DNA from 3 places in the Brevibacillus nitrificans genome. Region 3 is predicted to be linked to each of the others. Evidence: riboswitches for the same ligand, from Rfam matches in the RefSeq annotation. Region 3 holds a riboswitch; each other region holds the start of a gene.
What was found. A riboswitch is a leader RNA that binds a small molecule or an ion and turns the genes downstream of it on or off. The one in region 3 is predicted to bind cobalamin.
Positions count from the first base shown of each region.

Region 1 (4,281 bases), on a different contig from region 3:
TAGCTGACGAACTTTCCACTCGTACGTCTAAGCCAATGATGCAAGGAGTGCTGGTGAAGACGTGTGTTTATGAAGGAAAGGATGCATGCCCACGCAACAAAAGGAATAGAGGAGAGCAGGACACTTAGCCACGAATCACGTTTGGCAGCACTGAGCATAAGCGGAATGACAGTGACATGGTTGGTGATTCCGATCGTCAGCATCATTGTCATGATCGCTTGGTTGATTCCGATTTTCCCATCGACTTTCATATCGTTTCTTCTTCACCTCCATACTGGGGGTACTGCTAGGATTTGCCTGCCCTCTTGGAAATATGTATCACGGATAAAGGTTACCCCCCCTATGAAAATGTGGTATTCTACTATGAGGAAAAAACGGAGCGAGGAGTGCTACAACGATGTATCAGCTTATACGCCAGTATCTGTTTCAGCAGGACCCTGAAGAAATTCATGAAAAGACGATTCACGCCCTGAAGCTGGCAGAGGATTCCGCTCCGGGGAAGGCGCTCTTGAGAATGGTTTATCAGCTGCGGGACAAGCGACTGGAAACCAATCTGTGGGGACTGAAATTTCCCAACCCTGTTGGTTTGGCAGCAGGCTTTGACAAAAATGCAGAAGTCTATCATGCGCTTGGAGCACTTGGCTTCGGCTTTGTGGAGGTAGGAACCATTACCCCGCAGGGACAGCCGGGCAATCCAAGACCGCGGCTGTTTCGTCTGCCGGAGCATCAGGCTGTCATCAACCGGATGGGCTTTAACAATCATGGTGCCTACCATGCCTCTCAGCATTTGGTTGACTTCGCCTACTCGGATGTTCCGATCGGCATTAACATAGGCAAGAATAAGGTCACACCGAATGAAGAAGCTGCGAGTGATTACAGCAAATGCATGGACATGCTGTACGCGTACGGTCATTACTTCGTCATCAACATCAGCTCGCCGAATACGCCGAATCTGCGCGACCTGCAGGAAACGGAAAGCTTGCGTGTGCTCGTGCGTGCCGTTCGGGAAAAGGCGGCGGAGCTGGAAGCGCGAGGCGTAAAGAAAAAGCCGGTGCTGTTGAAAGTGGCTCCCGATATGTCGGAGGAGCAAATGCACGACGTCGTACATGCGGCGGTTGAAGAGGGCATTTCCGGCATCATCGCGACGAATACGACGCTCTCTCGTGAAGCGGTAATCAACCATCCGAACGCGGAGGAAGCGGGCGGCTTGAGTGGAAGACCGTTGACCGAGCGTTCTACGGCCTGGGTCAAACAGATTTATCAGGAAATCGGAGACAAAGTACCGATCATTGGCGTTGGCGGCATTTACAACGGGGAAGATGCTTACAACAAGATTCGCGCCGGCGCAAGCCTTGTACAGGTGTATACCGGGATGATTTATCAAGGGCCTGGCATCGCCAAGCAAATCAATAAACAGCTGCTGAAGCTGATGGCGCGGGATGGATTTACGCATATCAGTGAAGTGGTCGGGGTAGACGCTAAATAAAAGTCTTTCTTTTGCAAGACAATCGGTGGTCCTCTCAGAGGGAGCGCCGATTTTTTTGTTCAGATACGTAACACGTACCCACAAGTCGAATCCATTGCCAATAGTTCTCTTTTTCAGTCACTTGCAGTATAATGTTGATGGACATCTCGGTCATGTCCAGGAATTTCATATTGTCGGCATGAGGTGCCTGTATGTGCAAACACACATACGGGGTAACAGGGAATCGGGTGAAAGTCCCGAGCGGTCCCGCCACTGTAACCAAGGAGTTCTCTTCGATTAGAATCCACTCATAGAATTATGGGGAAGGACGAAGAGTGCAAGGATCTGGAAGCCAGGAGACCTACCTTACAGCCACACCCAGAAACCTTCGCGGAAAGGAGAGGTGAATACGAGGCAATAGGACTGCCAGGTCAGTCTATTGTTTTGTGTACGCGGATCTCGTCCACTTTGGGGATGAGTTTTTTTTTGCCAAAAAAGGATTGGAAAAGGGAGGGAAGTGTCATCATGAATCGTTCCAGGCTGGTATCTAGCTGCTTGCTGATTGCTGGATTTATTCTCTACTTCATGTTCAATGAACCGCAGACCGGACACGCGATGCACATTATGGAAGGGTATTTGCCACTGTCTTGGGCTTTATTCTGGTGGGTCGTATTCCTGCCGTTTTTCATTTTCGGTTTGCGTTCGATCAATCGAATTGTAAAAGAGCATCCACAGATGAAGCTTTTGCTGGGGGTATCCGGGGCGTTCGCGTTTGTGCTGTCCGCACTGAAAATCCCGTCGGTGACGGGAAGCAGCTCTCATCCGACAGGAACAGGGCTTGGCGCGATCTTGTTCGGACCTTTGGCAATGACTGTGCTGGGCAGTATGGTTTTGCTGTTCCAGGCTTTGCTGCTGGCTCATGGGGGATTGACGACACTGGGAGCAAATGCAGTCTCGATGGCGGTTGTGGGACCGATGGTTGCCTACGGAATCTATCGGCTGATCGCACGCAGCGGCAAGCAGCGTCTTGCCGTATTTGCAGCGGCGGCTTTAGCTGATTTGTCTACCTATGTAGTGACCTCGATTCAGCTTGCACTGGCGTTTCCTGCTGAATCGGGCGGTGTACTCGCTTCGTTTGCCAAATTCGCAGGCATTTTTGCTGTGACTCAGGTGCCGCTTGCGATTAGTGAAGGCTTGCTCACCGTGCTTGTATGGAACTGGCTGCAAGCGTACAACACAAAAGAGCTCGTGCAATTACGCTTATTGAAACGGGAGGAATCACTGTGAAAAAAGGAATGAACTGGTTGCTGCTCCTCGGAGTAGTGGTATTGGCGGTGCTGCCGCTTCTGTTCATTAAAGATTCCGAGTTTGGGGGAGCGGACGGAGCAGCCGAAGAGGCGATCAAGGAAATCGCACCGAATTATGAGCCGTGGTTCCAACCGTTTATTGAACCGCCTGGAGGAGAAACGGAGAGCCTTTTGTTCGCGGTACAGGCGGCATTGGGGGCAGGAGTCGTTGGCTATGCAGTCGGTGTCTTTAAAGGACGCACAGAAAAAGGAAAGAAATGAACTGGCAGCAGCTTGATACCTTGTCCTACCAAAACAGGCTGAGGGATATATCGCCTGAGCACAAGCTCCTGTTCGGGGGCGTGCTGCTTCTCCTTGTATTGACGGGACATGCACTGGTTCAGCTACTGGTCTTTCTGTGGATGGGGGTGTGGGTCATCGGCTATGCCCGCATACCCGTGAAGGCTCATCTCCTGTTTCTGATCCTTCCCCTCTCCTTTTTTATCGCGGGTCTGCCTGCGATCCTGTTCGATTTGACGCAAAGCAGGATAGGGGCACCACCGGCAGGTGCCGTGCTGTCGTGGGAGGTTGGCTCCTATGTGATCTATGTGGGGCAAGCGTCTGTCAGCCGGGCTTTGGAGCTGTTCTATCGGGTGTTGGGCAGTCTCGCCTGTTTTTCGTTTTTGCTTTTCACGGTTCCTTTCGCAGAAATTTTGCAGGTCTTCCGCCGAATCGGTATGCCGGAGCTGGTTACGGATCTGCTGATGATCATGTATCGGTTTATTTTTGCCCTGCTGGACGCTTCCTTTCAGCTGTGGGTAGCGCAGCGGTCCCGTGGTGGGCACAGAGGATTTCGCGCGCTGCTGCGTGATGTCGGGATGGTGGCTACTCAGCTTTTTGTGAGGGCGATGAGAAAATACCAGTCTCTGTCCATGGGAATGGCAGCGAGAGGCTATTCTGACAGCTTCCACGTACAAAGCCTGCGCATACATACACGCTCGCCGCGTTACGAATGGGAGTCTATTCTCGGTTGCATCGCCTTGGTGCTGCTAGAGTGTCTGACGGGAGGTTGGCGGTTTTGACATCATGGTTACTGGAGTTTTCCAATCTGCAATTCACCTATCCGGGTGGCCAGAAGCCGGTGCTGAACGGGGTGAGCTTTGGGATTCCGGCCGGGAAAAAATGCGCGCTGCTCGGACGAAACGGCTGTGGGAAATCCACGTTGTTTCTGCACGCAAACGGCATTCTTCAGCCCCAGCAAGGGCAACTATTCTGGAAGGGCACTCCGTTTGTGTACAAACGGTCCTTTTTGCAGGAAATGACGCAAAAGGTAGGGCTGGTTTTTCAAGACCCAGAGCATCAGCTGATTGCAAGCACCGTCACGGAGGACATTTCCTACGGCTTGTTTAATCAGAAGCTGCCCCTTGAGGTGATTCGGGAAAAGGTCGCGAGGGCGCTCGAGTCGTTCGGATTGACCGAGCTTGCCGATGTTCCCATCCATCACCTGAGTCTGGGACAAAAACGCCGCCT
Region 1 is NZ_RHHU01000005.1:228,644-232,924, reverse strand. It holds gene EDM59_RS11150 (GerAB/ArcD/ProY family transporter) at 1-251, opposite strand, end outside; gene EDM59_RS11145 (quinone-dependent dihydroorotate dehydrogenase) at 398-1,486, shown strand; cobalamin riboswitch at 1,651-1,848, shown strand; gene EDM59_RS11140 (energy-coupling factor ABC transporter permease) at 1,991-2,752, shown strand; gene EDM59_RS11135 (energy-coupling factor ABC transporter substrate-binding protein) at 2,749-3,033, shown strand; gene cbiQ (cobalt ECF transporter T component CbiQ) at 3,030-3,833, shown strand; gene EDM59_RS11125 (energy-coupling factor ABC transporter ATP-binding protein) at 3,830-4,281, shown strand, end outside.
Region 1: linked by a shared signal. The riboswitch ahead of EDM59_RS11140 (energy-coupling factor ABC transporter permease) and the one ahead of EDM59_RS21580 (ABC transporter substrate-binding protein) in region 3 are both predicted to bind cobalamin.

Region 2 (4,281 bases), on a different contig from region 3:
ACGCTTGTACGGATGAGGCCTGCTGTTTTTCAGCAACAGGCAAATATTCGTTGCACCATCGGAAGCTCTCGGCAGGATCATCTGTCACGCATGGCATATGCTCAGTTAGAGGTCGGATGACAAACTGGAGCAGCTGGTTTTTGTCCACAATGCTCGACACATAGACAAGCGATATTTTGTAAGGCGAGGAGACGACAGGGTAAACGGCTACATCCATCGACAAAGACAATTTCTGCAGGACGGCATCAAGCATCGGTTACTCGCTCACTCCCTTCCAACTTTCTCCTTATTAAGATTAGTTTGTTAAGAGAGTTGCCAAAATATCCAAGAAAAGGAGAAAAGGGAGGGGAGTCCTCTTTGCAGCAAATAAAAGACGGGTACCTCCTGCAAGCCAGAGAATGACTTGCAGAGTACCCGTTTTTCCTTACCGAACGTATATTTTTGTTTTCGCTTTGCCTTCTCTTTTCACCCCATCGCTTTCCATTTGGAAGGTCACCTCGAGATTGTAGGTACCTTTTTTCTCTGGATGGAAGCGATAGAGGTATCGGTATCCGCCGAGCTCTTCATCGTAAGTTCCAAAGATTTTATCAAGGCCAGGCTGATTCCAGGTGATGAGCTGATCGGAAAACGCTGGACTCTTTTGGACCATGTAGGCGGCAGAAAGATAGATATCCTCCCCGGCTTTCATGTAAGCGGTATTGGGGGAGAGAGTGACGGTGATTTTGGGGTTTTCAGCAACTTTGAATCCACAGAAGGAAGCATCGGAGGCGTGTTATCTTTCACCCGAATCGAAACGGAGGCATGTCCCACCCATTCCTGCCCATCACCGTACATAGAAATGGAGTAGTCAAAAGTCTTCTCGCCGATGTATTCGGCCAGAAATGACATTCTCGAAATATATTTCCCCTCCTCGAGGGTGGTCTCCACATGAAGCTCTCCCAGCTTATCTCCTGTTTTCACCTCATAAGAATCTCCCATCCTCTCAGTTACAGCTTCCAAGGTAATTTCATCCCCAAGCTCGTAATTTCCTGGAGCAACGGTTAGCTTCACCGGAACCTCTATCCTTTTTTCTGCAGCCTGTACGGGAAGGTGGACAAGCAACAATGCGATCAAGACAACTCCCATCAAAAACAAGCGGATGGGAGACGATAACCTAGCTGTAGATGACAACTCTCTCACTCCTTGTATGGAAAATATATCCTAATCATTGCTGTAGTAGATTGCTAAATTTTGTAAAAGGATTTTAGAGAAGTTCTTTTTACTAGAGGGGGAAAACACCTTTTTGCCAGCTTTTGCTTGAATCCCGACAGGCATTTGCTATTATTAAAACAAGTGTTTGTCATAGGAGTGAATGACAACTGAATACGTTAGTACAAACAGGTCCTTGTTTCTGCGAAATCCTTTTGCAGGAGCAAGGTTAAAAGGGAAGTTTGGTGAAATGCCAACGCGGTCCCGCCACTGTAAGAGAGGAGCTTTTCTTCACGGCGTCTGCCATCCACTGCCCAATAGGGAGCGGGAAGGAGAAGGAAAGCGATGATCCTCGAGCCAGGAGACCTGCCTGTTTTTGTGTTTACACTGATTTCCTTCGGGTCAAAGGAAGAGGTGAGGATCGTTGCTTGCTTGCCATCCGCGCTTTGTTTTCCTTTTTTTGCATGAAGGAGAACAAAGCGTTTTTTATTTGATTTTCAGGAGGATTTTCCATGAGTAAACAAGACGCAAAACGAGGCTTGCTGCTGGTCTATACAGGAGACGGAAAAGGGAAGACGACGGCGGCGCTCGGGCTGGCTGTACGTGCGACCGGACGTGGGAAAAAAGTGCTGATGGTGCAATTCATCAAATCACCGGATCGTACCTATGGCGAAAAGCTCGTGTTTGACAAGATTGGCATCGACATCGTGCAAAAAGGGATTGGCTTTACCTGGACGAAGACGCCAGAAGAGCATCGCGAGGCGCTGCAAGCTGCGTGGGGCTATGCAAAAGAGCAGCTCCTTCACGGGGGCTACGATGTCGTGATTTTCGATGAGCTGAACAATGCGCTGGCGATCGACCGCTTCCCGATTGATGACGTACTGCCGCTGGAAGACGTCCTAGAGACGATCAAAAGCAGACCGAAGCACATTCACCTCGTAATTACCGGACGCAGCGCCAAGCAGGAGATCATGGACATGGCCGATCTGGTCACAGAGATGAAGCCGATCAAGCACTATTACGACGAAGGAATTCCTGCCGTCCTTGGAGTGGAATTCTGATGAACGTCATAGAAACGTTTGGGCATGGCGGGAACCTGCTGACAGCTTCAGAGCGATTTGGAGTGTCTCCGGGGGACTTTCTCGATTACAGCGCGAATATCAATCCGCTCGGGATGCCGGAGAGTGTCAAACGAATGCTGGTGGCTTCCATAGCCGATGTCACGCAGTATCCAGACCCTGGGCATCGAGTATTCCGGGCCGCTTTGGCTACACGTCTGGGCTTGCCAAAAGAGTGGCTCTTGCCAGCGAATGGAGCAGCGGAAGCTATGGCACTGGCAATACTAGGGCTTCAACCGCAGACGGTCGGAGTGGTCTATCCGTGCTTTTCCGAATACGCGCAGCTGGCCACCCAGTTTGGTGCAAAAGTCGTCGGCTGCTACGGCGTGGAAGAAAACGGCTATAAGCCCGAGATGGGCGAGGTGTACCGATTGTTCGAAGCGGCGGATCTGGTTTTCGTCGGATCTCCGAACAATCCGACGGGCATTTTGTACCAGCCGGATGAGCTGGTGAAAATGGCGGACTGGGCGGAGCAGACGAAGACGTGGCTGGTCGTGGACGAAGCGTTTCTCGACTTCGTGGAGGAGGAGAGACAGTATACGCTGGCGGACCAGCTGGAAAGCTTTCCACACGTCATCCTCATGCGTTCCATGACCAAGATGTACGCGATCCCCGGACTGAGGCTCGGCTATGCCATAGCGCATCCAGATGTGATCGGTCGCATGCGTGAAAAGCAGGTGAGCTGGAGTGTGAATGCCCTGGCGCTGCGGGCGGGCGAGTTGTGTCTGCAAGAGCAGGAGTACGAGAAAAAGACGCGAGAGCTGATTGCCGGGGAGCGAGCTTACCTCACCAGCTTCATTCGGGAAGAGCTGGGGTGGAAGGTATGGGCTGGAGAAGCCAACTTCCTGCTGGTTCGCTCTCCCAAAGAGAAGACAGCGGAGCAATTGCAAGAGCTGCTCGGCAAAAAAGGAATCCTGATCCGCAGCTGTGCCATGTATCCCGGCTTGACTGCACATGATGTGCGCTTGGCTGTTCGTGGTCGAGAGGAAAACGAACAGCTCGTGTCAGCCCTGCGCGACATCTGGTGCGGTGGGAGGTGGGAGCGATGAGCCTCATCCTCGTAACAGGTGGAGTGCGTTCTGGAAAGAGCCGATTTGCAGAGGAACTGGCAGAAAAGACGAGCGAATCTGTCCTCTATGTAGCAACGGGTGAAGCCTGGGATGAAGAAATGACAGCGAGAATCGCGCGGCATCAGGCGCGTCGCCCCGCAAGCTGGGGCTGTGTAGAGGTAGGAGGGCGTTTGACCGCGTCTATTGCTCCAGCTGCCGGCTATGAGGTGGTGCTCATCGATTGCCTGTCGACCTGGGTGAGCAATCGGTTGATGTGCGTACCCGAGCAGGAGCTGCGAAGCGAGGCCATTACGCGGGAAGTGCTTCGTGACGCGCAGGAATGGCTGGAGACGATAGAGGACGCTCGTCAAAAGCAGACGGTCATCGCCGTTACCAGCGAGGTCGGACTCGGTGGAGTAGCCTTGAGCCGACTGGGGCGCTGGTTCGCCGATGTGCTGGGAGACGTCAATCAAATGACGGCAAGGCAGGCGGATGCTGTCTACGCAGTGTTGTCCGGGATTCCGTGGAGGATAAAAGGATGAATGCGTTGTGGCATGCGATTGCGTTTTTTACGAGAATTCCCGTCCCGTGGCTGAAGCCTTCGGATACGGCTTGGAAGAAGAGTGTCAATGGGTATCCCGTTGTAGGGATCGTGATCGGGCTCATCCTGTGTGCGATACATCAAGCAGCGTTGTATCTCTTCAGCCCATTGCTTGCGGCCGTATTGACGCTTGCAGTCTGGGTGTACATCACCGGAGGACTTCATCTGGATGGGTGGATGGACTTGGCGGATGGTCTGGGCAGCAGCCGACCGCGAGAGCAAATTCTCGCCATAATGAAAGACAGCCGTGTAGGTGCGATGGGCGTGCTGGCAGCGATTCTGCTGCTGCTGCTCAAAACGGCTTCCCTGGCTGAAATGGCTTCTG
Region 2 is NZ_RHHU01000010.1:159,260-163,540, forward strand. It holds gene EDM59_RS14365 (spore germination protein) at 1-253, opposite strand, end outside; gene EDM59_RS31060 (hypothetical protein) at 425-688, opposite strand; gene EDM59_RS14375 (hypothetical protein) at 685-1,113, opposite strand; cobalamin riboswitch at 1,362-1,576, shown strand; gene cobO (cob(I)yrinic acid a,c-diamide adenosyltransferase) at 1,701-2,249, shown strand; gene cobD (threonine-phosphate decarboxylase CobD) at 2,249-3,355, shown strand; gene cobU (bifunctional adenosylcobinamide kinase/adenosylcobinamide-phosphate guanylyltransferase) at 3,352-3,897, shown strand; gene cobS (adenosylcobinamide-GDP ribazoletransferase) at 3,894-4,281, shown strand, end outside.
Region 2: linked by a shared signal. The riboswitch ahead of cobO (cob(I)yrinic acid a,c-diamide adenosyltransferase) and the one ahead of EDM59_RS21580 (ABC transporter substrate-binding protein) in region 3 are both predicted to bind cobalamin.

Region 3 (4,281 bases):
GCTTGCGAAATTGCACCGTATTCACACCGAGAGTGCTCGCCGACTCTTCGCCCATCAACATGGAATTAAGAGAGCGGTATTGCGCCAGCAAGACTGCGAGACACACCAGGACGACAAGGCTGGGAATCGTCAAGTACTCCCATTTGGCCCCAGCCAAACTGCCACTCAGCCAAAAAAGGACAGACCGTATGCCGTGCTCATTCGGGGCCGAAAAGATGATCAAGCTCGTAACACCCGATAAAATCGCCGAAATCGCAATCCCTGCCATGAGCAGGCGGACCGTTGAATTTTGTCCACCTATCCGAGAAAGCGAGAAAATCAGCACGATGGATAGCAGCGAGCCGAGAAATGCGCCTACCGACAAGGCGTACTGGCCGTACATGCTAAAGGCGCCAAACAGGATGACGAGTGTCGCACCCACCGAGGCTCCTGAAGAAACACCTAGTATGTAAGGATCAGCCAAGGAATTTCGAACCAACGACTGAATGGCTACCCCGACCACAGACAGCCCTGCGCCAACGACCGCAGCCAATAGAACACGGGGAAAACGGATGTCCCAAATGATCGAGTGCTGCGCGCGGGTCCAATCTTCTGTCACACATCCCCCAAGGAAGGGGACATGGTTCAGTGCAATTCCCCAGACTGTCCTAGGATGAATGTCTACAGACCCCAGTGTAATGGCGAGCGTAATCGATACAAGCAGCACGATCATGAGAGAAAGGATAAGTACAGTCAGGCTTGTCCTACGCAATTCTGACTCCCCCTCCTGCAAGATGCCCTCGTCTGTTCCCCTTCGTCACATTGCGAATGCTCGGTCTCATTGCTTGAATTTCTCCGGATAGAGTCCTTCCGCCAAAATCTTCAAGGCAATCGGCCCACGAACCCCTTCGCTTGCAGCCGATAACGGCAAAACAATCAATCGATTGTTTTGAATAGCTGACACGCTTGCCAGCTCTTTTTTGCTCAGGAGCAGCTCTCGTTTTTGCTCCAGGCTCTTGTCTCCGTAATCAACGATGATGATCACGTCTGGATTGCGGCTCACGACCTCTTCCCAGCTCACATCAGCCCAGCCTTTTTGAATGTCGTCAAAAATATTTTTGCCTCCCGCCATGTTAATCAAGGCAGTCATATAGTTGTTTGCCGCTGTAAAGGCCTGTTCTTCCCCACTGTCATAAACGAATACCTGTAACGGTTTATCTACCTTGCCCAGCTTGCTCGTCGTTTGTTCCATTTCTGTTTTCATGTTGCTCACTAGTTCATTCGCCCGATCCTCCACCCGGAAAATGCGTCCGATGTTTTGAATATCGGTAAATACATCTTCTACCGTCGGCGCTGCCTTGTTAGACGATTCATGCAAGTACGACTTGATCCCTGCTTTCTCCAATTCCTCCATGGATCCTACGCCTTTGTCACCAAAACCGCTTTTCCAGCCTGCATACACGAAATCAGGCTCAGCGGCCATCAACACTTCCTTACTTGGATACTTATTAGACAGCACAGGAACTTTGTCATACGCCTCTTTCAATTCAGGCAAAATTTGATCATCCAGATACGCTGTCCCAACCATTTTGTCTCCCAAGCCCAAAGCTAGCATGACCTCCGTTACATGCTGATTCAATGTGATCGCTCTCTTTGGTGCTTCCGGATAGGTCATTTCCATGCCGTTGTTTTGCAGAGTGACCGGCTTGTCTGCTTCCGGTTGTGCTTGTTGCTGGGTAGCAGGAGTTGGAGTCTCTTGGGACTGCTCCCCCTGCCCATTAGTTGCCGGCGAGCCGCATGCCGTTGCGATCAGCATAAGCGCCAGAACCAGCGCTGACCAGCTCCCCTTCCACAGTCGATGCCATTTCTTTTCAGGTGCCTTCATCTTTTTCTTCTCTCCTTTTTTCGTCCCCCGGTTATCGGTTTGGTTTCATCCTCATCATTTCGCCAGCGAAGGGTGTCTCGCCTCACCTCCTCTCCAGATTTGAAAGCTTGGCTTCGTGAAGCCTTCAGCGGAGCTTGCGCGGAAATAAAAAAAGCATCTCCCACGCGCAAACGGGAGATGCTTTCCAATGTGGACAGAGTATGGCAAATAAACGGGATTCCGCCTTTACACATGCTGCTGTACTTCCACATCATCCCATCCGCGTGGGTCGATTGTGCATGGTTTCATGGCAGGTCTCCTGGCTTGGAATCATCGTCCTCTACGTCCTTCCCATTCCCTACAAACAGCGGAACAGTGGTTCATCGCAGAGGACTCCTCCTTACAGTGGCGGGACCGCGCCGGCATTTCACCGGACTTCCCTATTAAGCTGGCTGGACTTGTCCTCTTGTCCAGCTGGCACCATCAAACACCTATTCAATTATGGCTTGCTCTTATCCAATGACAGTCAGTTGTTTCGGGAATTGCGTCATGACTTCTACGCCTGTCTCCGTTACGAGAACGTTGTCTTCAATCCGCACGCCGCCTACGCCTGGAACGTAAATTCCCGGTTCGATAGTAAACACCATACCTGGGCGCAGCGTCTCCTGATTTTGTCCGTGTACAGATGGATACTCATGTACGTCCATGCCGAGTCCATGGCCCAAACGATGCATGAAGTATTCGCCGTAGCCTTTCGCTGCGATCACATCGCGTGCCGTTTGGTCGAGATGAGCAAAGGTCACGCCGGGACGAACCTGTGCGATCGCTGCTTCATTCGCAGCCAGAACGGTTTCGTAAATTTCGCGCAATTGCTCACTGATTTCTCCGACCGCAAAAGTGCGCGTGATATCGGAGACATAGCCGTTTGCTTCCACACCGATATCAAACAAGAGTACTTCGCCTTCTTGCACTTGACGAGAGCCTGGTTTTCCATGCGGCAGCGCAGACTTTTCTCCAGCCAATACCATTGAGGTAAAGGACGGGCCGTCAGCACCCAAGCGCTTCATTTGAAACTCCAGCTCAGCCACCAGCTCTGTTTCCGTTACGCCGGGCTTTGCTTTTTTCAAGGTCTCGCGCAAGGAGTCCTCCACCAGCTGGATCGCATGCTTCATACGCTCCACCTCGTCAGCGGATTTGATCAGACGCATTTCACGCAGAGGCTCTTCGACATCGACGTAACGGGAAGCGCCAACTACTTCGCCAATTGCCTCATAGCGCTCGACTGTCATATGGCTTTTCTCAATCCCCAGCTGCTTCAAGCCAGCAGGAAGCGTTTGCTTTAAGACTTCATATGGATTTTGAATATCTGTGTGGGTGAAAATATTTTGTACGCTCGAAGCGGATGCTGCGGCTTCACGATCCAGCGCAGGCACGATCAGAGATGGTTCTCCCTCCGCCGGAATAATCAGGCCCAGAAAACGTTCATGGGGATCGGTGAAAAAACCTGTCAAATAATAAACATGTTTGGGAGAGGTGATCAACACCGCGTCAAGTTCTTGTTTGCTAAGAAAATCGTGCAGCTTTTGGATGCGTTCTTGGAACATTTTCGTCACCTAGCTTTCTCCATTTATTCTATTGCGAGAATACCATTTCCCTCTGTAAAAAAGAAGCTTATCCGAGAAAAAAACCTTTTCAAAACCAAGCTATAGCTGAGGTGAATATTGCTATGGAACACACAATCACTCTACCAAACGGAACCCTGGCATGCACCGTTGTCGGACAAGGCAGTCCCCTCCTTTGTATTCACGCTCCCTGCATTGGCTCCATCAATTTTGTCTCTCAGCACCCTCTCACCGATACGTTCCAGCTACTCGTACCCGATTTACCTGGTCATGGACATAGCAGCCCGCTCCCTGAACCGTTCTCTATTCATGATCTCGCCGTGTGCCTGCATGAGCTCATGCAAACGCTGGGGTTGGAGAAGCCTTACTTGCTCGGCTACTCACAGGGAGCCTCCATCGCTCTTGAATACGCGCTTTGCTTTCCCGAGCAGGTGAGTGGACTGATCTTGGTCAGCGCCTTTTCTGAAGTAAATGATCTTTATTTGCACAGTCGTTTTTACCTTGCGCAAGCCATGGCAGGCATTCACGGAGTCCCCCTCTTGGCAAAAAGCATTACGTCATCTCATATCGATGACCCACAGCTGCAAGAGCGATGGATCAAGCACGCCTCTCTCACCGACTCCACCACCTTGCGTCACCTCTACAAGGCAGGTCATTCCTACCACTGTACCCAAAGACTTCCCCAGATTGGTTTGCCCACCCTTCTCGTGTATGGGGCAGAAGATCGAAGCATTCACCCCTATGGGCAGCTGCTGAATGAAGGCATACCGAATTCCAAAATGGTCATGATCCCGGGAGTCGCCCATCAAGTGGTTA
Region 3 is NZ_RHHU01000014.1:5,478-9,758, forward strand. It holds gene EDM59_RS21575 (FecCD family ABC transporter permease) at 1-712, opposite strand, end outside; gene EDM59_RS21580 (ABC transporter substrate-binding protein) at 818-1,864, opposite strand; cobalamin riboswitch at 2,136-2,343, opposite strand; gene EDM59_RS21590 (M24 family metallopeptidase) at 2,356-3,447, opposite strand; gene EDM59_RS21595 (alpha/beta fold hydrolase) at 3,570-4,281, shown strand, end outside.